DNA from 4 places in the Mesorhizobium sp. WSM4829 genome. Region 2 is predicted to be linked to each of the others. Evidence: predicted binding sites of a transcription regulator. Region 2 holds the regulator's gene; each other region holds the start of a gene.
What was found. The regulator PhoB, encoded in region 2, activates phosphate uptake and scavenging genes when phosphate is short. The targets are predictions, from matches to a motif close to TGTCATNNANCTGTCAT.
Positions count from the first base shown of each region.

Region 1: a site for PhoB is predicted at 1,997-2,013, ahead of AC0L17_RS13815 (esterase-like activity of phytase family protein). Genes of this name have one in related genera too.
Region 3: a site for PhoB is predicted at 4,006-4,022, ahead of ugpB (sn-glycerol-3-phosphate ABC transporter substrate-binding protein UgpB). Genes of this name have one in related genera too.
Region 4: a site for PhoB is predicted at 2,030-2,046, ahead of AC0L17_RS16165 (BtaA family protein). Genes of this name have one in related genera too.

Region 1 is NZ_JBVVQJ010000012.1:8,692-14,938, forward strand. It holds gene AC0L17_RS13815 (esterase-like activity of phytase family protein) at 1-1,936, opposite strand, end outside; gene AC0L17_RS13820 (glycoside hydrolase family 25 protein) at 2,088-3,104, opposite strand; gene AC0L17_RS13825 (hypothetical protein) at 3,323-3,571, opposite strand; gene AC0L17_RS13830 (GFA family protein) at 3,756-4,154, opposite strand; partial or broken gene AC0L17_RS13835 (alpha/beta fold hydrolase) at 4,342-5,293, opposite strand; gene AC0L17_RS13840 (SRPBCC family protein) at 5,320-5,805, opposite strand; gene AC0L17_RS13845 (ParB N-terminal domain-containing protein) at 5,939-6,187, opposite strand.
Region 2 is NZ_JBVVQJ010000006.1:160,321-166,567, forward strand. It holds gene AC0L17_RS08415 (sugar ABC transporter permease) at 1-154, opposite strand, end outside; gene xylF (D-xylose ABC transporter substrate-binding protein) at 296-1,336, opposite strand; gene AC0L17_RS08425 (ROK family protein) at 1,603-2,850, shown strand; gene phoB (phosphate regulon transcriptional regulator PhoB) at 2,971-3,660, opposite strand; gene phoU (phosphate signaling complex protein PhoU) at 3,677-4,384, opposite strand; gene pstB (phosphate ABC transporter ATP-binding protein PstB) at 4,420-5,235, opposite strand; gene pstA (phosphate ABC transporter permease PstA) at 5,248-6,247, opposite strand, start outside.
Region 3 is NZ_JBVVQJ010000006.1:32,184-38,430, reverse strand. It holds gene AC0L17_RS07775 (ArsR/SmtB family transcription factor) at 1-41, shown strand, start outside; gene lysA (diaminopimelate decarboxylase) at 111-1,379, opposite strand; gene AC0L17_RS07765 (hypothetical protein) at 1,432-1,638, opposite strand; gene argH (argininosuccinate lyase) at 1,706-3,106, opposite strand; gene tlpA (thiol:disulfide interchange protein TlpA) at 3,141-3,827, shown strand; gene ugpB (sn-glycerol-3-phosphate ABC transporter substrate-binding protein UgpB) at 4,085-5,395, shown strand; gene ugpA (sn-glycerol-3-phosphate ABC transporter permease UgpA) at 5,480-6,247, shown strand, end outside.
Region 4 is NZ_JBVVQJ010000014.1:156,181-159,834, forward strand. It holds gene AC0L17_RS16160 (class I SAM-dependent methyltransferase) at 50-736, opposite strand; gene AC0L17_RS16165 (BtaA family protein) at 733-1,980, opposite strand; partial or broken gene AC0L17_RS16170 (hydantoinase B/oxoprolinase family protein) at 2,293-3,654, opposite strand, start outside.

The sequences.
Region 1 (6,247 bases), on a different contig from region 2:
CCTTGGCCAGGTCGCCGATCTGGTTGTCGCGTTCGAGGATGTAGAGCTTGCCGTCATGCGTGGTGATCTCCGACAGGCCCATCCAGCCAGCTTCGGTCGCTTCGAGCGGGTAGCGCACCGCCGACCATTCCTTGGCCTTGGGCTTGTAGGCCAAGAGCTTGACCTGGCCCTTCGGATCGTCGGCCCATTCGCGCTGGACAGCCATCACCAGCGTCAGGTCGTCGCCTTCGCCGATCGCGGTGATGCCTTCGAGACCGAAGCGGCTCTGGTGGGCGAGCAGCTCCATCGGGAAGCCGATTTCCTGCTTGATGACGCCCTTGTCGTCGACGCGCAGGATGGCGTGCGGGACGAGCTTTGCCGGATCGCCTTCATTGGCCAGCCAGAAGCCGCCTTCACCGTCGGCGACAAGACCCTCGATGTCGAGCTTCTGTGCAGGATGGCCATCACGCGTGACGATGGTCTTGCCGCTGATCAGCGCCGGCGTCTGGGTGGCATCGATCTCGAAGATCGAGGGCGCGTTGGCGTAGAACGAGTCCGAGGCAGCGAACAGCTTGCCGGCAGTGTCGCCGGCCGCGAGCGCCGAAAGCGCGCCCCAGCCGAGCGGCGTGCCGTCTGCCGTGGGCTTTGCCGTGATCATCGGGTAAGTGGCGGGACCCTCGGAGCGCTCGTAGATCATCACGTGCGAGCGGGCGAGCCCGTCCTCGACCAGGTCGGCCTCGTTGGCGGTGACCAGGAGATTGCGCGACGGGATCGCGACCAGGCCTTCCGGGCCGATGCCGGACGGCAGGATCTGGACAAACCGAGGCTCCGCACCCGTGTCCTTGTAGACGCCGACAACGGAGCCACGCTCCGAAGCGACGAACAGCAGACTGTCCTCGCCGAACGTGCCGGTCTCAAGACCTTCCGGCTCGACGCCCTTCTTGTTGCGGTCGTCGGGATAATGGCCGGCATTGGCGACCTGGTACTCGAACGACGAACCGGATTCGTAGAGCACTTCGCCCTTCTTGCTGAAGATCGTGAAACCGCGCGAGCCGCCCTTGTAGTCGCCTTCGTTGGCGACGGCGAGGCGGTCATTGTCGAACCATTTCACGGCGTCGGGCTCGCGCGCGACATTTTCGATCTTGCCATCGAAGGACAAGGCGCCGTTCTTCCTGGTGTCGATCTTGTCCAGAGTGGCCGAACCTGCGGAGAAGTGCGTGACGATCGCGGCGGTTTCGGCGTTGACGATGGCGATGTGGTTATTTTCCTGCAGCGTGACCGCTATCTCGCCGGCCTCGTTGAAGGCGACGAATTCCGGCTCGGGATCTTCCCCAGCGACTTCGGCAATGCCCGCCAGGTTGACGGTCTTCATCGTCGCGCAATCAGGCTGGCCTTCGGCAAGCGTGAAAATCCTGAGGTCGCCGGCCGGCATCTGCGGAATTTCTCCGTCGTTCAGATCCTCGTCGCGCTCGTTCTCGATGGCGATGGCCAAAAACTTGCCGTCCTCGCTGAACGCCAGCGAGTCCGGCTGGCCGCCGAGGTCGCAGGTGCTTTCGATCGCCTTGGAGGCAAGATCGATAACGGTGAGGTTGCCCGAAGGCCTGGCTTTGCTTTCCGACGTGTTGACGCCGGCCAGCACCTTGCCGCCGATGACCACAACCGAGGTCGGCTCGCCTGATATCTTGACGATGCCGCCGGCCTTGGGCGCCTTGGGATCGGCGATGTCGATGAAGCCGACCGCACCGAGCGGGCTATCGGAATAAACCAGCGTCATGCCGTCTTCGCTCGCCGTGATGATCTCGGACGAAGTCGGCGTGGTCTTCTCGACATCCGCCGGGAGGTTTCCGGCCACCGCGAAGCTAGCGACCCGGTTGAACATCATGTCGGCATGGGCCGGCAGCGAAACCGAGGCAGCAAGCGCTGCCGTCAGGACGAAAAGCGCGGAATGGCGGGGCACGGGTGGCGTCTCCTGTTCTAATGGAAGCCACCTGATTTGCGGGAACGACATTTCAAAGCGATGACGAATCGATGACACTTCCGCGACAGGCGGCCAGGTCCGTCAATATTCACCTCATGCTGGCCTGCGAATGGGCGCTTTCCTCGGCCGCCTACTCCGCCTCGGCCACCATCTGCCGCCCGCCAGCCCAGTTCCGCCAGGCTCTCTCGTCGCCGTGGAAGACGTTGAGGTCGATGCGGCCCCTCACCCCATGCGACAGGCCGGAGCCGGAATACTGCCAGAACACCCATTTGCGGCCGGGATAGACCTTTGACGGGTGCTGTGCCACCGCGCGCAGCCAGAATGGATAGTCCAGAAATGCGCCTCTGAGATTGTCGCGGTAGAAATCAGGCGCGGTGTAGATGATGGGCCGCTGGCCGTAGTGGCGCTCGAGCTTGTCCATGAACACCTGCATCTTCTCCAGCACCTTTTGCCGCGACGGCCGCCGCTTGCAGCTGGATTCGCCGTTCCACTCGACATCGATCACCGGCGGCAAGGCGCCCTCGACCCTCGGCACGTTGCGGATGAACCAGTCAGCCTGCTCACTAGCGGTGCGGCACCAGTAGAAGAAGTGATAGGCGCCGCGCTTGAGGCCGGCGGCGTCGGCATTGCGCCAGTTCTTCCTGAACATCGGGTCGAGGTGATCGCCGCCGTCGGTCGCCTTGATGTAGGCGAAGTTCGCGCCCTGCGCGCGCAGCTTCGCCCAGTTCACGTTGCCTTGCCAGCGCGAGACGTCGACGCCGTGAACGGCGAGGTGTCTGGGCGATGCCCTGCCGAAATTGATCGGCTTGGCGTCACGGAAACGATAGCGCTGGACCGGTTCGGCAAGGATCGGTGCTGCCCGTGCCAGCCGCTTCGGCGCCACCAAGGCAATCGGCTCGACGGGTGGCTCGATGCTTTCGGCAGGCTCCGGAGTGGCCATCGCCACAGTCTGCTCCGTCGCCTCCTCCGGCCCGAAGTCGGGTTCGACATCGGCAGCGCCGACCGACGCCACCGGCGCGGGCGGCCGCACAACCGAACTGGTCGTCTCGCTGGACGGCACTTGCAGCGCGTCGACGCCGGACGTGGACGTGCAGCCGGCAAGGCAAAGTGACGCGATCGAGAAGATGACGACGCCTGATAACCGCATCTGGACCTGTACGCAGAACACAACAGACCGAGGGCAAGACAACGCCGCCGGACAAACCAGTCCGGATTACTAACAAGAAATTACCAACAAAGTTTGAATCAAATTGTTAGGGCAGAGGGGCTGGGCAAGGCGCTCGCTCTATCACCGTAGCGGTGAGAGCCTGGAAACGCTGCAGGACCGAGAGGGCGCGAAGGATCGCGACGCCAGCAGGTCGCTGCCTAGCCGCACAACCATAGATTGTGGCAGCTCTCGGCTACCATATGAGCGGGCGGGACGGAGCGGTCGGTGCCAAGGCGATCAGAGTTGGGGCGATCGGTGACGGGATTGACCGGCGCATCATCATCCCGGCGAACCTTTTCTTCGAGCAGCGAGCGAAGCTCGGCCGGCTGCACGCGGTCACGCTCCATCACCAGCTTGACCATCGGATCGCTCAAAAGCTCATCCAGGGTGTTAATTCTGTCGTTCATCCGTCGCCTCCTTCGACTGCCGACCCGCAGGCAATAGATAGGCGGCAATGATGGCTCGCCAATGACGCTTTGCCGACTATCTCGTGTCCCGGACGAAAAAATTTGGGCACGCCTTGTGCTTGATTTCGCCTGCGCTTCGGTTCGCCTGTGCTTCAGTTCGCATGTACTTCAATTCGCCTGTGCTTCAATTCGGCGGTGGGGCGCCTTCATATTGCGGCAGTCCGTCGTCGAGCTGTACCCAGGGCTGCTTCGAGGCAGTCCAGATATGCATCTGCGGCTTGAACATGGAAGGATCGTCGAGCGAGCCGGAGGTGATGCCGATGATGCCGGCGGAGTCGCGCCGGGAAAATATCGTCGTGCCGCAGCCCGGGCAGAAGCCGCGCTTGAGATCGGGCGAGGAATTCACAGTCGCCACCGGCCCGTCAATGGTCACATCGTCGATGCGGAACAGCACGCGGGCGTTGAAGGCCGCGCCCAGCGCCTTCTGGCAAAGCCGGCAATGGCAGACGCGCTCGTTGATCGGCGCGGCCTCGGTGCGGTAGCGCACTGCCCCGCACAGGCAGCCACCCTGATGTTTCGCCATTGCCTTAGCCCTCTTTCTGAAGATTGGCAGGAAGGTAGCTGCCGGGATAGGAGCGTCAATTGAAAAGCATTGATGGCGCCATCTGTTGGCGTGATGCGGCAGGCCGAACGTGCGATCAGGCGCGATGCGCAACGAGCGTCGCCGGCCATCTCGCGGGATATGGGCCGGACAGGCCGTTGTCAGGTGGTTATTCCGTTTCTCTGACGATCTCGTCCCAGGACTTGACCTTGGTCTCGTCATTGAGGAAGGGCAGCGCCGCGGCCACCAGTTCCGGTGCGAAAAACACGTCGTAGTGGGTGCGGTTCGGCAGGATGGCCAGGCGGTTCTGCGACAGGTTCTCGCGCATCCAGCCGGCGTCCTTCAACCCGCCGCCGAGCATCTGGTAGAACTTGATCTCGTGCTCGGGACGATACATGTCGCTGTCGCCGAACACCAGCATGACCGGCATCTTCAGCTTCGCCACGTCGGCGGAGTAGTCGTAGTCCTTGCGCATATGGGTGCCGAGCTGGTCGAGCAGTTTTGGAAAATCCTGCGGGTGCGGCGCGACCGCCACGTAGGATTTGTACATCGGCGTGTCCTTCATCATGTCGGCCATCGCGGCGCCGACCTGCGCCTGTTGAGTACGCCGGCATAGAAGCCGTCCGAGGCATAGCCGGTCGAGACCAGCACCAGCCGGCGCACTGTCTCGGGATGCTGGACGGCCATGCGGAAGGCAACGCCGCCGCCCAGCGAATAACCCATGACGTCGACTTTGTCGTAGCCGAGCGCCTTGACGATCGCCGCCATGTCGTCGCCCATCGCCTCAAGGCTCAACGGCCGATCGCCGAGCGCGGTGCGCCGTGACCATGCAGGTCGACGCCGATGACGGTGCGGCTTTCGGCAAGCTTCGGCAGGATCGGCGCGAACATGTCTGTGGTGCCGAGACCACCATGCAGCAGAAGCAGCGGCTCGCCCCGGCCATAGACGGCATAATAATAATTCAGGCCGTTGATCGGCAGCAGGCCGGATTTCGCCGGCTTGGGCATGGCTTTCGTTTCGCTGGTCATGGACGGCTTTACGTCCTCGGCATTGCTGGCGCCCGGCGCGGCGAAGAGCGCCGCGGCCGAGGCGAAAATGGCGAAAAACATCGATCTGGACATGTCGGTCTCCTTGCGTCCCGCCGATATCAAAGCCGCCTGGCGACTTCTTCGAGCTGGTCGGCGCACTGGCCCCAGCCCTCGTGAAAGCCCATCTTCTCGTGCTCTTCGCGGTCAGTGACCGACCAATGCGCAACCCGGGCGATGTAGCGGGTCTTGCCCTCGCCCTCATCCTCAAAGGTCAGCACGACCGTCATGAACGGCTTTTCGGACGGCGCCCAGGCCTTTGTGTAGGCGTCGGTGAGAACGATCTTTTTGCCCGGCACGACTTCGAGGAAGACCCCGGGGTTCGGGAATTCGTTGCCGTCGGGACCGGCCATCACAACCAGGCTGGAGCCGCCGGTGCGCACGTCCATTTCGGCGCGCGGCGTCGTCCACGGCTTTGGCGCGAACCATTGCGTCACGAGCTTCGGCTCGGTCCAGCAGCGATAGACGTTCTCGCGCGGCGCATCGATGATGCGGGCGAGAACCAGTTCACGGTCGGAGCTGGGGGCGATGTCGAGCTTGGTCGTCATGATGGTCTCCTCACTTGCTTGCTAAAGAGTTGGCTTGAATGCCGGTTTCCGTCTCAAGGACGAGTGGGCAACGCGCAGCCCGACACGGTTTCGCGAAAAACTTCGCCAGGCCGATTCCGGCGGACGCGTAAACCTAGTGGCGCTTGGCTTGCACCAGATAGGCCTCGATCTCGGTCTCGCCGAGCCACTTTGCCGCTTCCAGCCGGTGCAGGCCTTCAACCAGGATATGGCGCTTGCCGTCGTGGCGCACCTGGATCGGCGTCTTCATGCCGTTTTCCAGAATGTCCTCGGCCAGATGCCGAACGGTCTCGGGATGCAGCGTCTTCCTGCGCGCGGTCGGCACGTAGATGTCGTCCACCCTGACCTTTTGCACTCTCAGCATGTCGGCTCCCGCGGCGGAAAAGGCCGCCTTTTGAGAGATAGTCGGTTTGACAGGCAAGGC
Region 2 (6,247 bases):
GGATGTGGATTCCAACCCAGATGATCAGCAGCGCGCCGACCATGCCGAACATGCGTATGTCGAGCTCGGTTGCCTTGAGGAAGCGGCCGAAGGGGCTGAGCTCGGATTCACGCGCCCGATCGGCAGCCGGCGTGTTGGAAGTCGTGTCGGTCATGATGTCCTCCCACCGTTGCCGTCTGCCGCGGATGCCGGAAGCAGCCTAGAAATTACCCGCGAGACGCGGAAAAACAACTCTTTTGAAAAAAAAGCCGCGGCGTGAAGCCGCGGCGTTTCAGGTTTTTTTGGCGAAGGCGGATCAGTTGCAGACCGCGACGGTGCCCGCCGCCACGCCGGCGCAGACCTCTTCCTGCTTGATCCAGCCGGCGTCGATGACGACGTTGAGATTGTCCCTGGTGATGGCAATCGGCGTCAGGAACAGCGACTTGACGACATTGCCGCCCGGCGTGGTGAAATCCTTGACGCCGGCAATGTCTGTCATCGGCTTGCCGTCGGCCAGCTGCGAGGCGATCTCGGCGGCGTTCTTGCCGAGCTCGCGCGCGTCTTTCCACACCGATACGGTCTGTGTGCCGAGCGCGATGCGGTTCAGCGCGGCATGGTCGCCGTCCTGGCCCGAAACCGGGACGGATCCGGCCAGGCCCTGCGCCGTCAGCGCCGCGACGACGCCACCGGCGGTGCCGTCATTGGCGGCAACCACCGCATCGACCTTGTTGTCGTTGGCGGTCAGGAACTGTTCCATGTTCTTCTGGGCGTTGGCGGGAAGCCAGCCGTCCGTATAAGCCTCGCCGACATTCTTGATCTTGCCGCTGTCGATGGCATCCTTGAGCACTTCCATGGAGCCGGCGAACAGGAAATCGGCATTCGGGTCGGCGCCCGAGCCCTTGATGAAGACGTAATTGCCTTCCGGCGCCACCTTGAACACTTCGCGGGCCTGCATGCGGCCGACTTCCTGGTTGTCGAAGGTCAGATAGAACACGTCCTTGTTCTCGATCAGCCGGTCATAGCCGACGACCGGAATGCCTTCGTCCAGCGCCTTCTGCACCGCCGGACCGATGGCCGAGGCATCCTGCGCAAGGATGATCAGCGCGTTGGCGCCCTGCGAGATCAGGCTCTCGACGTCGGTCAGCTGCTTGCCGGGATTGGACTGTGCGTCAGCGGAAATATATTTGTCGCCGGCGGCCTCGATCGCCGCCTTCATGGCGGCTTCGTCGGTCTTCCAACGCTCTTCCTGGAAGTTCGACCACGAGACGCCAATGACCTTGTCCTTGGCCTGAGCGGCCGACGCGAGCGTCAGCGACATGGCGACCCCCGCCAGAATGGCGGCTGCGAATCTCTTCATGATATTCCTCCCTGCGCCGCGTAGGGCGCGACCAACTGGCCCGAAGGCCGGCACAAAGGCTCTATTTTTTCGAGCCTCGAAAAAATACTGGTCCAACGCCGAAGCACTGTCAACACCAATTCTGAGGGATTTTGACGTCCTGTCGGGGCTTTTTTTCGAGCCTCGGAATAAATAATGACAGCCCCTTCTGCTTCTGCCAGTATTTGTCGCACATTACCGACGGCTTCCGATTCATGAGCGGCCGCGGCGATGAGGAGGAAACAAAAATGTCGGTGGGAATCCGTCATGACGATCTGCGCCGGCGCAACCGGGCGATGGTGATTTCGGCCGTGCGCCGGGCAGGCCAGCCGTCGCGGACCGAGATCGCCGCGACCACCGGCCTCAGCCATTCGACCATATCGGCGATCTCTGCCGACCTGATCCAGGAAGGCATCCTGGCCGAGAGCAAGGCGAGCGAGACGGTTTCGCTGAAACGCGGCCGGCCGCAGGTCGGCCTCAGCCTCAATCCGCAAGCCGCTGCGGTGTTGGCCGTCGTGTTGTCGCTGAATTTCCTGTCGGTCGCCGTCATCGATTATGCCGGACAAGTGGTCGCCGAGGACCAGCGCCGGCTGGACACGCTGACCATGTCGCGCGACGCGCTGATCGGCGAATGTGTCGCCATCGTCCGGCGCCGGCTCGAAGATCCCGACCTCGATGTCCAAAGCGTCGCCCGCATCGCGCTGGCGATCCAGGGCATCACCGATTCCCACGCGCGCGCCATGTTGTGGTCGCCGATCACGCCGCAGACGAACATCGCCTTCGCCGACATTCTGGAACGCGAGTTCGGCATCCCGGCCATCATGGAGAACGACTGCAACATGATGGCCGTGGCGCTGCGCTGGCGCCACCCGGATCGCTACCGCGATGACTTCATCGCCATCCTGCTCTCGCACGGCATCGGCATGGGGCTGGTGCTGAAGGGCGAGCTGTTCACCGGCACCCACTCCTCAGGCGGCGAATTCGGCCACATGATCCATCGGCCGGGTGGCGCGCTTTGCCGCTGCGGGCGGCGCGGTTGCGTCGAGGCTTATGCCGGCAACTACGCCATCTGGCGCAACGCAAGGCTGTTGAGCGAGAACGCCGAGCCGGTCGCCGATGTCAGCGACGCCGAGATGCGGGCACTGGCGGCCCGGGCGCGCGAGACGGACGGACCGGAGCGCGAAGCCTACCGCAAGGCCGGCGAGGCGCTCGGCTTCGGGCTCGGCAGCCTGTTTGCGCTGATCGATCCGGCGCCGGTGGCCATGGTCGGCGCCAGCGCTACCGCCTTCGACCTGATCGAGCCGGCGCTGCGCGAGGCCATCGCCCAGACCGCCGGCGGCCAGCATTCGGGTTCGATTTCCTTCGACACCGAGCCGAACGAGCTGCCGCTGATCCGCGAAGGCTGCGCCATGCGGGCGCTAAGCTTCGTCGACCAGGAGATTTTCGCGCCGAGCATCCAGGCACGAGCCGGCTCGGTCGGAAAGAACGTGGCTTGAAGGATTCCCGGGTCGCGACTTGGGGTGTGTTGAGATTCAGGTCAGGCCGAGTCGAGAATGGTGGGTTCCGAGATCCGGAGCGGAGCGTACTTTGGGGTACGCCGGAAGCGCAGGTATCAGCTAGTCTTCCCTGATCGCATAGCCGGCGCCGCGGATGGTGCGGATGACATCGGGCATGCGACCATTGTTGACCGCCTTGCGCAACCGGCCGACATGGACGTCCACCGTGCGCTCGTCGATGTAGATCGTCTCGCCCCAGACATTGTCGAGCAACTGGCTGCGCGAGAAGACCCGGCCCGGGTGCCGCATCATGAATTCGAGCAGCCGGAATTCGGTCGGCCCGAGCCGGATCTCGCTCTTCTTGCGATAGACCCGGTGCGATTCACGATCGAGCATGATGTCGCCGACCTTGAGCACGCTGGACAGCACTTCCGGCTTGGCGCGGCGCAGCAGCGCCTTGACCCTGGCCATGAATTCCGGTGTCGAGAACGGCTTGACCAGATAGTCGTCGGCTCCGGTCGAAAGGCCGCGCACCCGGTCGCTCTCCTCGCCGCGCGCGGTCAGCATGATGATCGGCAGCCGCTCGGTTTCGGGGCGCACCCGAAGGCGCCGGCAAAGCTCGATGCCGGAAACCGCCGGCACCATCCAGTCGAGCACCAAAAGATCGGGCACGTTTTCCTGCAGCCGGATTTCGGCCTCGTCGCCGCGCGTCACCACCTCGACCTGATAGCCTTCGGATTCAAGATTGTAACGGAGAAGGACGCCCAGCGGCTCTTCATCCTCCACCACCATGATGCGCGGCGCGATCATCGGCCGGTCACTCCTGTCATGTCGCTGGCGCCGACATCGTCGTTTCGTCGAGCTTCGGGCGATCCGCCGGCAATTGCTGCCCGGTCACGACAAAATAGGCGTTTTCGGCGATGTTGGTGACGTGATCGCCGATACGCTCGAGATTCTTGGCGCAGAACAGAAGGTGCGTGCAGGCGGTGATGTTGCGCGGATCCTCCATCATGTAGGTCAGGAGCTCGCGAAAAACCGCCGTGTATTTCACGTCGATCTTCTGGTCGTCGGCGCGCAGTTCCTTCAACGCGCCGGCATCGCGCGACACATAGTGCTCGACCACGCCGCGCAGCTGCACAAGAACGAGATCCGCCATCGCATCGATACCGTGCGACAGATTCCGCGGCGTCGCGCTCTGCCCGACTGCGCTAACCCGCTTAGCTATGTTCTTGGCCAGATCGCCGATGCGCTCGAGATCGCCCGCCATGCGGATTGCGCCAACCACGGCGCGCAGATCCTGCGCCATCGGCTGCCGCTTGGCGATCAGCGTGATGGCGCTGTCGTCGAGCTCGCGCTGCCGCGCATCCATGATGGCGTCGTCCGAGACGACGCGCTGCGCCATCGCATTGTCCGACGCAAGCAACGCGCGGATCGAGGCTGCGACCATCGCGGCGGCGAGCTCGTCCATGTCGCGGATCAGCCGGTCGATGTGCTCCAGTTCCTCGTCGAAAGATGCGACGGTGTGTTCACCCATGGTGCTGTCCTCGTGTTCGAAATTCGCCGGACCGCTCAGCCGAACCGGCCGGTGATGTAGTCCTGGGTGCGCTTGTCGTCGGGGTTGGTGAACATCTTGTCGGTCGCGCCCTCCTCGACTAGGTAGCCGAGATGGAACATCGCCGTGCGTTGCGACACGCGCGCCGCCTGCTGCATCGAATGGGTAACGATGACGATCGTATAGTTCTGGCGCAGTTCGTCGATCAGTTCCTCGACGCGAGCGGTGGCGATTGGATCGAGCGCCGAACAGGGCTCGTCCATCAGGATCACTTCCGGCGACACGGCGATGGCGCGCGCAATGCACAGACGCTGCTGCTGTCCGCCGGACAGACCGGTTCCCGACTCGAGCAGGCGATCCTTGACCTCGTTGAACAGGCCGGCCTTCTTCAGGCTCGATTCGACGATGCCGTCCAACTCGGCCTTGGTCCTGGCCAGGCCGTGAATGCGCGGACCGTAGGCGACGTTTTCGTAGATCGACTTCGGAAACGGGTTCGGCTTCTGGAACACCATGCCGACGCGAGCTCGCAGCTCGACGACATCGATTTTCGGGTCGTAGACATCCTCGCCGTCGAGCGTGATCTTGCCGCTCACCCGCGCGATATCGATGGTGTCGTTCATTCGGTTCAGGCAACGCAGGAACGTCGACTTGCCGCAGCCCGATGGGCCGATCAACGCCGTCACCTGATGCTCGCGGACATCGAGATCGACGTCGAACAGTGCTCGCTTCTCGCCGTAGTGAACGGAGACCTTTTCGCCCTTCATCTTGATCGAAGGGGCGTTGGTTGCGCTGCTCAGTTTCTGCTCGACGCCGGCTTCCGTCATGATGTTCATATCCTCTACTCCTTACCAGCGCCGCTCGAAGCGCCTGCGCAGTATCACCGCGATGGCATTCATGATGACCAAAAACACCAGCAAAATCAAAATCGCCGCCGAAGTCTTCTGCTGGAACCCCGCTTCCGGGAAATCCGCCCACATGAATATCTGCACCGGCAGGATCGTTGCGGGATCGGTGAAGCCGCCGGGAATGTCGACGATGAAGGCGACCATGCCGATCATCAGCAACGGCGCGGTTTCGCCGAGCGCATGCGCCATTCCGAGGATGGTGCCGGTCATGATGCCCGGCATCGCCAGCGGCAGGACGTGATGGAATACGGTCTGGACCTTGGACGCTCCGATGCCAAGCGCCGCCTCGCGGATCGACGGCGGCACGGCACGCAGCGAAGCGCGCGAGGCGATAATGATGATCGGCAGGGTCATCAGCGCCAGCACCATGCCGCCGACCACCGGGGCTGAGCGCGGCATGCCGAAGAAATTCAGGAATACGGCAAGTCCAAGCAGGCCGAAGACGATCGAAGGCACCGCCGCCAGATTGTTGATATTCACTTCGATCATCGTCGTCAGCCGGTTCTTGGGCGCAAATTCCTCAAGATAGATCGCCGCTGAAACGCCGATCGGGAAGGCGATGGCGAGGGTTACGATCATGGTCAGGAACGATCCGACGACCGCGCCCCAGACACCGGCCAATTCCGGCTCGCGGCTTGCGCCGGTGAAGAAGAAGATCGAGTTGAACCGGCTTTCGATCAGGCCGGCGCTCTTCAGCGTGTCGAGCCAGACGATCACCTTGTCCGAAATCTTTCGCGATGCTTCCGGCGTCTCGATGACGCGCAGGAATGCCTGGCCGCTCGCGGCGGGCGCCGTGCTGTCCAGCGCCTCGATCACCGTGCCTTTTGCGATCACCGTGCCGTTGGCCGCAGGCGACAGCGCGGTCAGCTTGACCGTGCCGCCATTAAACGCGACCAGCAGCGACGACGCGCCGCTCGTCAGCGTAAACATGCCGTTTTCG
Region 3 (6,247 bases), 130 kb from region 2:
GGATCGCCGAAACCAGGGCGCTCCTCCAGCACCGGCTGTAGCGCTGCAGACGATCCATTTCTTGTTTGACCATGATCTTTTCCGAAACCGACTTTTTCGGGATCATGGGTCTATTCCAGCCAATCGGGCAGCGAATCCAGGCCGATCAGCTCGTCATAGGTCTGGCGCCGGCGCACGATATGGAAACGGTCGCCGTCGACCAGCACTTCAGGCACCAACAGGCGGGTGTTGTAGGTGCCGGCCTGCACCGCGCCATAGGCGCCGGCGGTGGCGACGGCGATCAGGTCGCCGGCCTTCAGCCGCGGCAGGTCGCGGTCGAGGCCGAGATAATCGCCGGTCTCGCAGACCGGGCCGACCACGTCGACCGTCATGCGCGGCGCCGCGGCCGGCTGCTGCACCACCGGCTTGATGTCATGGAAGGCGTCATAGAGCGTCGGCCGGATCAGATCGTTCATCGCGGCGTCGACGACCAGGAAATTCTTGGCGTCGCCCTCCTTCACGAAGATCACTTGCGAGACCAGGATGCCGGCATTGCCTGATATCAGCCGGCCCGGCTCGAACATCACCTTCAGCCCGAGCTTGGCGACGTGCTTCTTGACGATCTGAGCATAAGCGTCCGGCAGGGGAGGCGGGCTGTTGTCGACGCGGTAGGGAATGCCGAGGCCGCCGCCGAGGTCGATATGCTCGATGGCGTGCCCGTCGGCGCGCAGCACGCCGACCAGCTCCACCAGCAGCGCAAAGGCGTCGTCGAAGGGCTGCAACTCGGTGATCTGGCTGCCGATATGAGTGTCGATGCCGGTGACCTTGATGCAAGGCAGCTCAGCTGCGCGGGCATAGACCTTTCGCGCCTTCTGCCAGGGAATGCCGAACTTGTTCTCGGCCCTGCCGGTGGAGATCTTCTTGTGGGTCTTGGCGTCGACATCCGGATTGATGCGCAGCGAGATCGGCGCCACCTTGCCCAGCGCCGCGGCGCGGGCTGACAGCAATTCCAGTTCCGGCTCGGATTCGACGTTGAAGCACAAAATGCCGGCCGAGAGTGCAAGATCCATTTCGCGCGCGGTCTTGCCGACGCCGGAAAACAGGATCTTGTTGGCCGGAATGCCGGCGGCCAGCGCGCGGCGCAATTCGCCTTCCGAGACCACGTCGGCGCCGGCGCCGAGTTTTGCCAGGATTTTTAGCACAGCCTGGTTGGAATTCGCCTTCATGGCGTAGCAGACCAGCGCGTCGAGCCCGGCAAAGGCCTGCGCAAACACGCGGAAATGCCTGGTCAGCGTCGCCGTCGAATAGCAATAAAACGGCGTGCCGATGCTTGCGGCGATTTCTGATATCGCCACGTCCTCGGCATGCAGCACGCCGTCGCGGTAGTCGAAATGATTCACGAGAGTGGTTCCGGAAGTTGGAGCACGACGAGATCGGCCGATCTCATCGGCTCTAGATCAACGGGTCGAGAATGAACTTCTTGTCCTCGACGGGTTTTTCCGGCTCCGGCGGCACGGGCTGCTCGGCCTTTTGTGCGTCCTTGCGCGCCTGCACGGCCGCCTCATAGGGCGTATCGAGCCCGGCTTTCCTGCCGCAGGCCGTTACGGTTGCCAGCGCCGCCAGCAGCGTCAGCGTCGCCAAAATCCTGCTTGCGGTCATCGATCCATCCGTCCGAAACTTTTGCCCGCCGCTTTTAGCGGAGTTTTTCCGGCATTGCACCCCGGCATCACGCCCTCGCAATGCGCTTTTTCCAGTATCGGATCTGCTTCCTCACTTCCGACGGCGCGGTGCCGCCGAAGCTGGTGCGGCTCTTCACCGAGTTCTGCACGGCAAGCACCGAAAACACGTCCGTCGTGATGCCGGGGTGAATGGACTGCAAGTCTTCCAGCGGCAGCCTGTCGAGCCCGATTTTCCTCTCTTCGGCCAGCGCCACGGCGCGGCCGGTGACGTGGTGCGCCTCGCGGAACGGCAGACCGAGGCTACGCACCAGCCAGTCGGCGAGATCGGTCGCGGTCGCATAGCCTGACCCGGCGGCCTTCTTCATGGCGGCGGCATTCACCGTCATGTCGCGCACCATGCCGGTCATCGCCGCCAGCATCAGGTCGAGCGTCTCGGCGGCGTCGAACACGGATTCCTTGTCTTCCTGCATGTCCTTGCCGTAGGTCAGCGGCATGCCCTTCATGACAGTCAGCAGGCCAACCAGATGGCCGGTGACGCGGCCGGTCTTGCCGCGCACCAGCTCGGCGGCGTCGGGGTTCTTTTTCTGCGGCATGATCGAGGAGCCGGTGGAGAATGAGTCCGACAGCCTGACGAAGCCGAATTGCGGCGTCGACCAGATGATGATTTCTTCGGCCAGTCGCGACAGATGCGTCGCGCAGATCGCCGCCAGCCCCAAAAACTCGAGCGCGAAATCGCGGTCCGAAACGCTGTCGAGGGAATTGCGCATCGGCTCACGGAAGCCGAGCGCCCTGGCCGTCTGGTGCCGGTCGATCGGAAAGCTGGTGCCGGCAAGCGCGGCCGCACCGAGCGGGCTTTCGTCCATCCGTTCGATAGCGTCGCGAACACGCGACAGGTCGCGCGAAAACATCTCGACATAGGCCATGCAGTGATGGCCGAAGGTTACCGGTTGCGCCGCCTGCATGTGGGTGAAGCCCGGCATCACCGTTGCCGCATGCTCCTCGGCCCGCTCCAGGAACGCCGTGATCAGGCCCTTCAGCGCCTCGGCGACGCGAAAGCACTCGTCCTTGACCCATAGCCTGAGATCGACCGCCACCTGGTCGTTGCGCGAACGGGCGGTATGCAGGCGGCCGGCAGCCGGGCCGATCAGCTCGGCAAGGCGGGCCTCGACATTCATGTGGATGTCTTCCAGCCTGGTCGAGAACTCGAACGTGCCGGCTTCGATCTCTGCCAGGATCGTGTTCAGCCCGTGAGCGATTTTTTCTTGGTCGGCCGCCGAAATAATGCCGGTTTGCGCCAGCATCTCGCTATGGGCGATCGAGCCTCGGATGTCCTGCGCGTAGAGTTTGCGGTCGAACGAGATCGACGCGTTGATCGCTTCCATGATCGCGGCCGGACCCGAGGCAAAACGTCCGCCCCACATCTGGTTGCTGGCCTTCTTGTCGCTCATCGCTATAACCCGTGCTCCGGAGCAGTTTTAAAAAATGGCAGACGGCAATCGATTTTTCCCGGCCCCGCGCCTCATCCTCGCCGCTTTGGTGGCAGGCGTGCTTGCCGGCGCGGTCGCGGTATATGTCAGCGAAAGCGGTTCTGGCAACAACGCCCCCGCTCAAGTCGCGGTTGGCGACAGCAAGGACGATGTCGCCTGCGCCGCCAAGGCCGACCGCGCCAAGACGGTCGCGGCGGCTGCCACCGGCCAGGTTGCAGCACTTTTGCCGGCCGATCCGCCGCAATCGCTGAAGGGCCTTGCCTTCAACAGCCCCGACGGCAAGCCGATGACGCTCGCCGACCATGCCGGCAAGACGGTGCTGCTCAATCTGTGGGCGACATGGTGCGCGCCCTGCCGCGCCGAAATGCCGGCGCTCGACGCGCTGCAGAACGAAATGGGCAGCGATGCCTTCGAGGTCGTCGCGGTCAATGTCGATGCCGGCGACGACAGCAAGCCGAAGAAGTTCCTCGAGGAGACCGGCGTCAAGGCGCTCGGCTACTACCGCGATTCGACGATGGCGCTGTTCAACGATCTCAAGACACGCGGCCTGGCGCTCGGCCTGCCGGTCACCATGCTGATCGACGGTGAAGGCTGCCTGATTGCCCACATGAACGGCCCGGCAGAATGGTCGAGCCCGGACGCCAAGCGGCTGGTCGAGACGGCGCTCGGCAAGTCGGACTAATGCATGTCGCGCAAAAGCATGCCCTCGGGCTTGAACCGAGGGTGCGACGCGCTTTTAGGCGCCGACGATTATTGCCGGTTTGTTCGTAAGCCGGCTTGGCAATTCCTTTCCACCGGCTCCTATTCGGAAGCGTGCGCTACTTTAAGTGGAAATCAAGTTCATCGGTCCGCAACAAAACCGTTGTCCAATTGTCACGGGCGGCACATATTGGCTTTGCGAGAGTGCCCCTTTCGCCAATGACAAACGGGAGATGAAACATGAAGTTCTTCGGCTTCGCGGCCGGTGTCGCCGCCACCTTGACCCTGCTTTCCACCACCTCCGCCTTCGCCGTCACGCAGATCAGCTGGTGGCACGCCATGACCGGCGCCAACGCCGAGGTCGTCGGCAAGATCTCCAAGGATTTCAACGCCAGCCAGAGCGACTATGAACTGGTTCCGGTGTTCAAGGGCACCTATCCGGAGACGCTGAACGCCGGCATCGCCGCTTTCCGCGCTGGCCAGGCGCCCGACATCCTCCAGGTGTTCGACGTCGGCACCGGCGTGATGATGGCGGCCGAGGGTGCGATCAAGCCGGTGGCCGAGGTGATGACCGGTGCCGGGATGACCTTCGACAAGAGCCAGTACCTGCCCGGTATCGTCGGCTATTATTCGAAGCCGGACGGCACCATGCTGTCCTTTCCCTACAACTCCTCCTCGCCGATCCTCTACTACAACAAGGATATCTTCCAGAAGGCCGGCCTCGACGTGAACAATCCGCCCAAGACCTGGAATGAGGTGTGGGAAGCCGCCAAGAAGATCAAGACGAGCGGCGCCGCCCCTTGTGGCTATACGTCGACCTGGCTGACCTGGATCCATCTGGAGAATTTCGCGGCGTGGAATGATGTGTCGTGGGCGACCCAGCAGAACGGTCTGGCCGGCGGTGATGTCGAACTCAAGATCAACGCGCCGATTTTCGTCAACCACTTCCAGGCGCTCGCAGACCTCGCCAAGGACGGCACCTTCAAATATGGCGGGCGTACCTCCGAAGCCAAGCAGATCTTCCTTGCCGGCGAATGCGGCATCTTCACCGAATCGTCGGGCGGCCTCGGCGACATCGTCAAGTCCGGCATGAACTACGGCATCGGCCAGCTTCCCTACGACAGCGACGCCAAGGGCGCACCGCAGAACACCACGCCGGGCGGCGCCAGCCTGTGGGTGTTCGGCGCCAAGTCGGACGAGCAATACAAGGGCGTCGCGGCTTTTTTCGCCTATTTGTCCAAGACCGATGTGCAGGAATATCTGCACCAGAAGTCGGGATACCTGCCGGTGACGCTCGCTGCCTACGAGGCGACCAAGAAATCGGGCTTCTATGACAAGAACCCCGGCCGTGAGACACCCATCCTGCAAATGACGGGCAAGGCGCCGACCGACAACTCGAAGGGCGTGCGCCTGCCGAACCTGCCGCAGGTGCGCGATATCCAGAACGAGGAGTTCGAGAAGATGCTGGCCGGCCAGCAAACCGCTCAGCAGGCGCTTGACAACGCGGTCACGCGCGGCAACGCCGCAATCAAGGAAGCGCTGGAGAACTGACGAGATATTCTCGGTTGGTGTCTGTTTGAATATCGCCCACGCGAGCTCGCGTGGGCGTCTCCCGAGATAGCGAAGGAAATCAGCCTGTCTCCCCGCGTCGTCTTTCCCAACAAGATCCTGCCCTACCTGCTGGTGGCGCCACAACTCGCCATAACACTGGTTTTCTTCTACTGGCCGGCCGGTCAGGCGCTTTACCAGTCGATGCTCAGACAGGATCCGTTCGGGCTGAGGACCAGGTTCGTCTGGTTTGCCAATTTCCGCAAGGTGCTGGCCGATCCGGCCTACCTCAATTCGATCAAGGTCACCGTGGTGTTCTCGCTTGCGACCGCGATCGTCGCGATGTGCGTGGCCCTTTTGCTTGCGGTCATGGCCGAGAAGGCGGTGCGCGGCAAAGGCCTCTACCGCACGCTGTTGATATGGCCTTATGCCGTGGCGCCGGCGATTGCCGGCATGCTGTGGCTGTTTCTGTTCCATCCTTCGATCGGCTCGTTGGCGTATTTGCTGAGAAGCCTCGGCATCGCATGGGATCCGCTGCTCAACGGCACCCATGCCATGATCCTGCTGGTGTCGGCGGCTGCCTGGAAGCAGATCAGCTACAATTTCCTGTTCTTCGTCGCCGGTCTGCAGGCAGTGCCGAAAACGCTGATCGAGGCGGCGGCCATGGACGGCGCCGGCGAGACCAAGCGCTTCTGGACCATCGTCTTCCCGCTGCTCGCGCCGACCACCTTTTTCCTGCTGGTCGTCAACACCGTCTATGCCCTGTTCGACACGTTCGGCATCGTTCATGCCGTCACCGGCGGCGGGCCGGGCAAGGCGACCGAGACGCTGGTCTACAAGGTCTACAATGACGGC
Region 4 (3,654 bases), on a different contig from region 2:
CACTGAGGAGTTGGAGCACCTTCCTGCGCTAGTAATCAGAGCATGGCTACTAGATGGCGATCCTGGTCACAGCCAGCCAGGTGTAACCGCGATAAAGCGTTCTAAACCGAAGGGTTGCGCCGACTCTTGCAGATTCCGATTCCAGGACGTCCCGCAGGGCCTCGCGCGGCTCGACGTGGAATTTTCTCAGCCAGCCGCGCAGCAGCGTGCGGAACCAGCGGGGCAGGGCTTCCTGCTGGCCGAAATCGACGACATGCAGCGAACCGCCGGGTGACAGGGCTGCAAGTGCCGCGCAAATCGTCTTCTCCCAGCCGGGGATCATCGACAGCGAATACGAGACAAAAATGCGGTCAAAGCTTTCGACGGAAAATAGCGCCTTCGCGTCGAAATCAGTGGCGTCGCCGCGCGCCAGCTTGGCGCGGCCGGAGAGACCTTCGCGGGCAATGGCAGCGGTGGCCGTTTCCAGCATCTCGGCTGAAATATCGAGACCGAAGAAGCGGGCGTCGGGATAAAGCCGGGCGGCGAGGACGATGTTGCGGCCGGTGCCGCAGCCAAGCTCGAGCACGGTGCCGCCGGCGGGCACATTCAGCCCCGCGATCAGCCGGTCGCGGCCGAGCAGGTAGTATTTGCGGGTCAGATCGTAGACGTGGCGCTGCCAGCGGTAGACGCCGTCCATCAGTTCGCCGTGCCCGGCCGGCGGTTCGCCGTGCCTGGCCGGCAGGTCGGTCGCGCTCATGCTGCTTGCTTCACATAGAGGTGGAAGCCGCCATAGATGGCCGAACGGTCGCGGGCCGAGAATTCGCGCGAGGCCTCGTCCGCATAGCTCCACTGGTCGAGCAGCGACTTCGAGACCCGGCCGGGCAACAGGCTGGGTTCGGCCGCAGTGCGGAAGATGACGCGAGCGTCGGTCGACGCGGTACGGGTGATCTCGGCCCACAGCGCATTGAGCTGGTCGTCGGTCATCCAGTCCTGCGCGTCGAGCAGGACGAAGCGGTCGACCGAACCGGCATCCTTGCCGGCAAGGAACTCGATCAGATTGGCATGGTGGATGGCGACGCGGTCGACATTGTTGCGGATCGTTTTGTAGTTGCGTTTTTCGAGATAGGCAGGCAGCGCCGCCTCGCCGGGATTGGGGTAGCGGCGGGCAAAAGCCTGCCAGGCGAAATAGTTGTTCTCCAGCGGAAAATCGCAGGCGAGCTTTTCCAGCCGGGCCTTCAGCACGCTGGCCATAGTGCCGTCGCCCGAGGTGATCAGCGAATCGTACTGTGCCGGCGGAATGCCGAGGCCGAACAGCGAGGCTTTTCGCGATGTTGCCCATTTCAGCAGCGGTTTTTCGAAAACCGGCGCCAGTTCCTCGTCGAAGAAGCGGCGCTGGTCGACGAGGCTTTTGGCTTCCATGATGCCGGCCGGATCGACGCCGAAGAATTTGGCGGTGCGATGGCCCATGGCAATGAACAGGCCGAGCAGCCCGGTCTGGTAAAAATTGCTGTCGAAGACGGCGATGCGGCGACGCCGGCGCCAGTTGCGATGTTCCCAGTAATGACGGCTGACCGGGTCGAGATGCGGCGCGATGAAACGGTCGTAGGCTTGCGAATTGTGACGGGTCTCGGCAGCGCCGAAGAAACGGAACAGGTCACCCTGCGACGGCAGATGGCGCACCGCTTCGAGCTTCATGCGGTTCAGCGCGATATGGGCGGCGTTGAGATCGACGGCGTCGACCCTTTCGGGTGACCGGGTGAGATAGGCAAGGATGTTACAGCCACCCGAGGCGATGGTGACGACGCGGTGGCCCTGGCCAAGCTGCATCGCCTCCATGTCGACGTCGGGGTCTTCCCAGATTTGTGGATAGACGAGGCCGGAAAACAGCAAGGCGAAGAGCCGCTCGGAGAGGCCGGCCTTCGACAGCGGGCGGTTCTGGTAGACGGCCTTGCCAACTTGCTTGCCGCGGCGAAAAACCAGTTCTCCGGAAACATCCGTCATGACAAGGCGATTCCCCGTTTGCTCTGGCGCAAGCGGGTAGCGCAGGTGGATGACAGGCCGGTGACAGTCGGGGGCATCGATAATTCTACTCCGGCGGTCATCTGACGCGGTTTTCTGCGCTACTACAGCGCCGCGCGTCCCCAAGGACGCGCAAAGGACGCTGTAGCATTTTGATTTTGCGCATGATCCTTTCCGAAAATCGTTCCGATTTTTTGGTGTCATGCGCGATGCTCACGGACCCAAATGTCCGCTCCGCTTCGGTTCTCGAAAACCACCCCACCTGACTCGCCAGAGCGAATTCTGGATGCCCCCTTAGGGGCGGCCAAATCCGCCCGGCGTCGGCGTCGTCACGACGACGGCTTCACCGGCCTCGAGCACCGTCTGGTCGCAAGCCTTCAGGACTTCGATGCGGCCATCCTTGCGGCGAACCTTGGTCGAGCCGACCTCACCATCGCCGCCGCCGTCCAGGCCTTGCGGCGGGCGATTGCGATGTGAGGACAGGATCGCGCATTCCATCTTTTCGAGGAAACGGATGGTGCGCTCGGTGCCGTCGCCGGCACTCCATTTGCCTTTGCCGCCGGAGCCTTCGCGGATGTGGAAATCCTCGAGCAGGACGGGGAACCGCAACTCCAGCACTTCCGGGTCGGTCAGGCGCGAATTGGTCATGTGGGTGTGGACGCCGGAGGTGCCGGCAAAGCCGCGACCGCTGTTCATCCGGCCTGCCGGCGAGCCGGAGCAGATCGTCTCGTAATACTGGTACTGCTTGTTGCCGAAGGTGAGGTTGTTCATCGTGCCTTGCGCATTGGCCATCGCGCCCATGGCGCCGAACAGCGCATTGGTGACATGCTGCGAGGTCTCGACATTGCCGGCGACGACCGCGGCCGGGTAGGTCGGCTTCAGCATGCAACCTTCGGGAATGATGATGTTGATCGGTCTCAGACACCCGGCATTCATCGGGATCATGTCCTCGACCATGACGCGGAACGCATAGAGCACGGCTGCGCGGGCGACCGGCTCGGGGGCGTTGAAGTTGTTCTTCATGACCGGCGATGTGCCGGTGAAGTCGACGGTTGCCTCGCGCTTTTGTCGGTCGACCGATATCTTCACCTTGATGATTTGGCCGGTGTCGGTCGGATACTCGTATACGGAGCTGTCGGGCAGCCGCTCCAGCACGCGGCGCACGCATTCGGCGGCATTGTCCTGGACATGGCCCATATAGGCCTCGACCACGCCAAGGCCGAAATGCGCGACCATCTCGCGCAACTCGGCAACGCCCTTTTCATTGGCGGCAATCTGCGCCTTGAGGTCGGCGATGTTCTGGTGCGGATTGCGCGCCGGGTAGGGGTGGTCGGTGAGCAGCGTCTCCAGCTCCTTCTCGCGGAACCGGCCGCGATCGACGATGCGGAAATTGTCGAACAGCACGCCTTCCTCGTCGACGGTGGTGGCGAGCGGCGTCATCGAGCCGGGCGCCGTGCCGCCAATGTCGGCATGATGGCCGCGCGAGGCGACGTAGAAGAGGATCTCCTCCCCCCTTGAGGGGGAGGTGCCGCCGAAGGCGGCGGAGGGGGTCGCTGCGGCAGTGGTAGACGTTGTTGTGGTGCCGTAGGAGGCGCCCCCCCCCCCCCCGCGGGGGCGCCCCCCCCCCCCCCCCGCGCCTCCTCGTAGCGGCCGAGT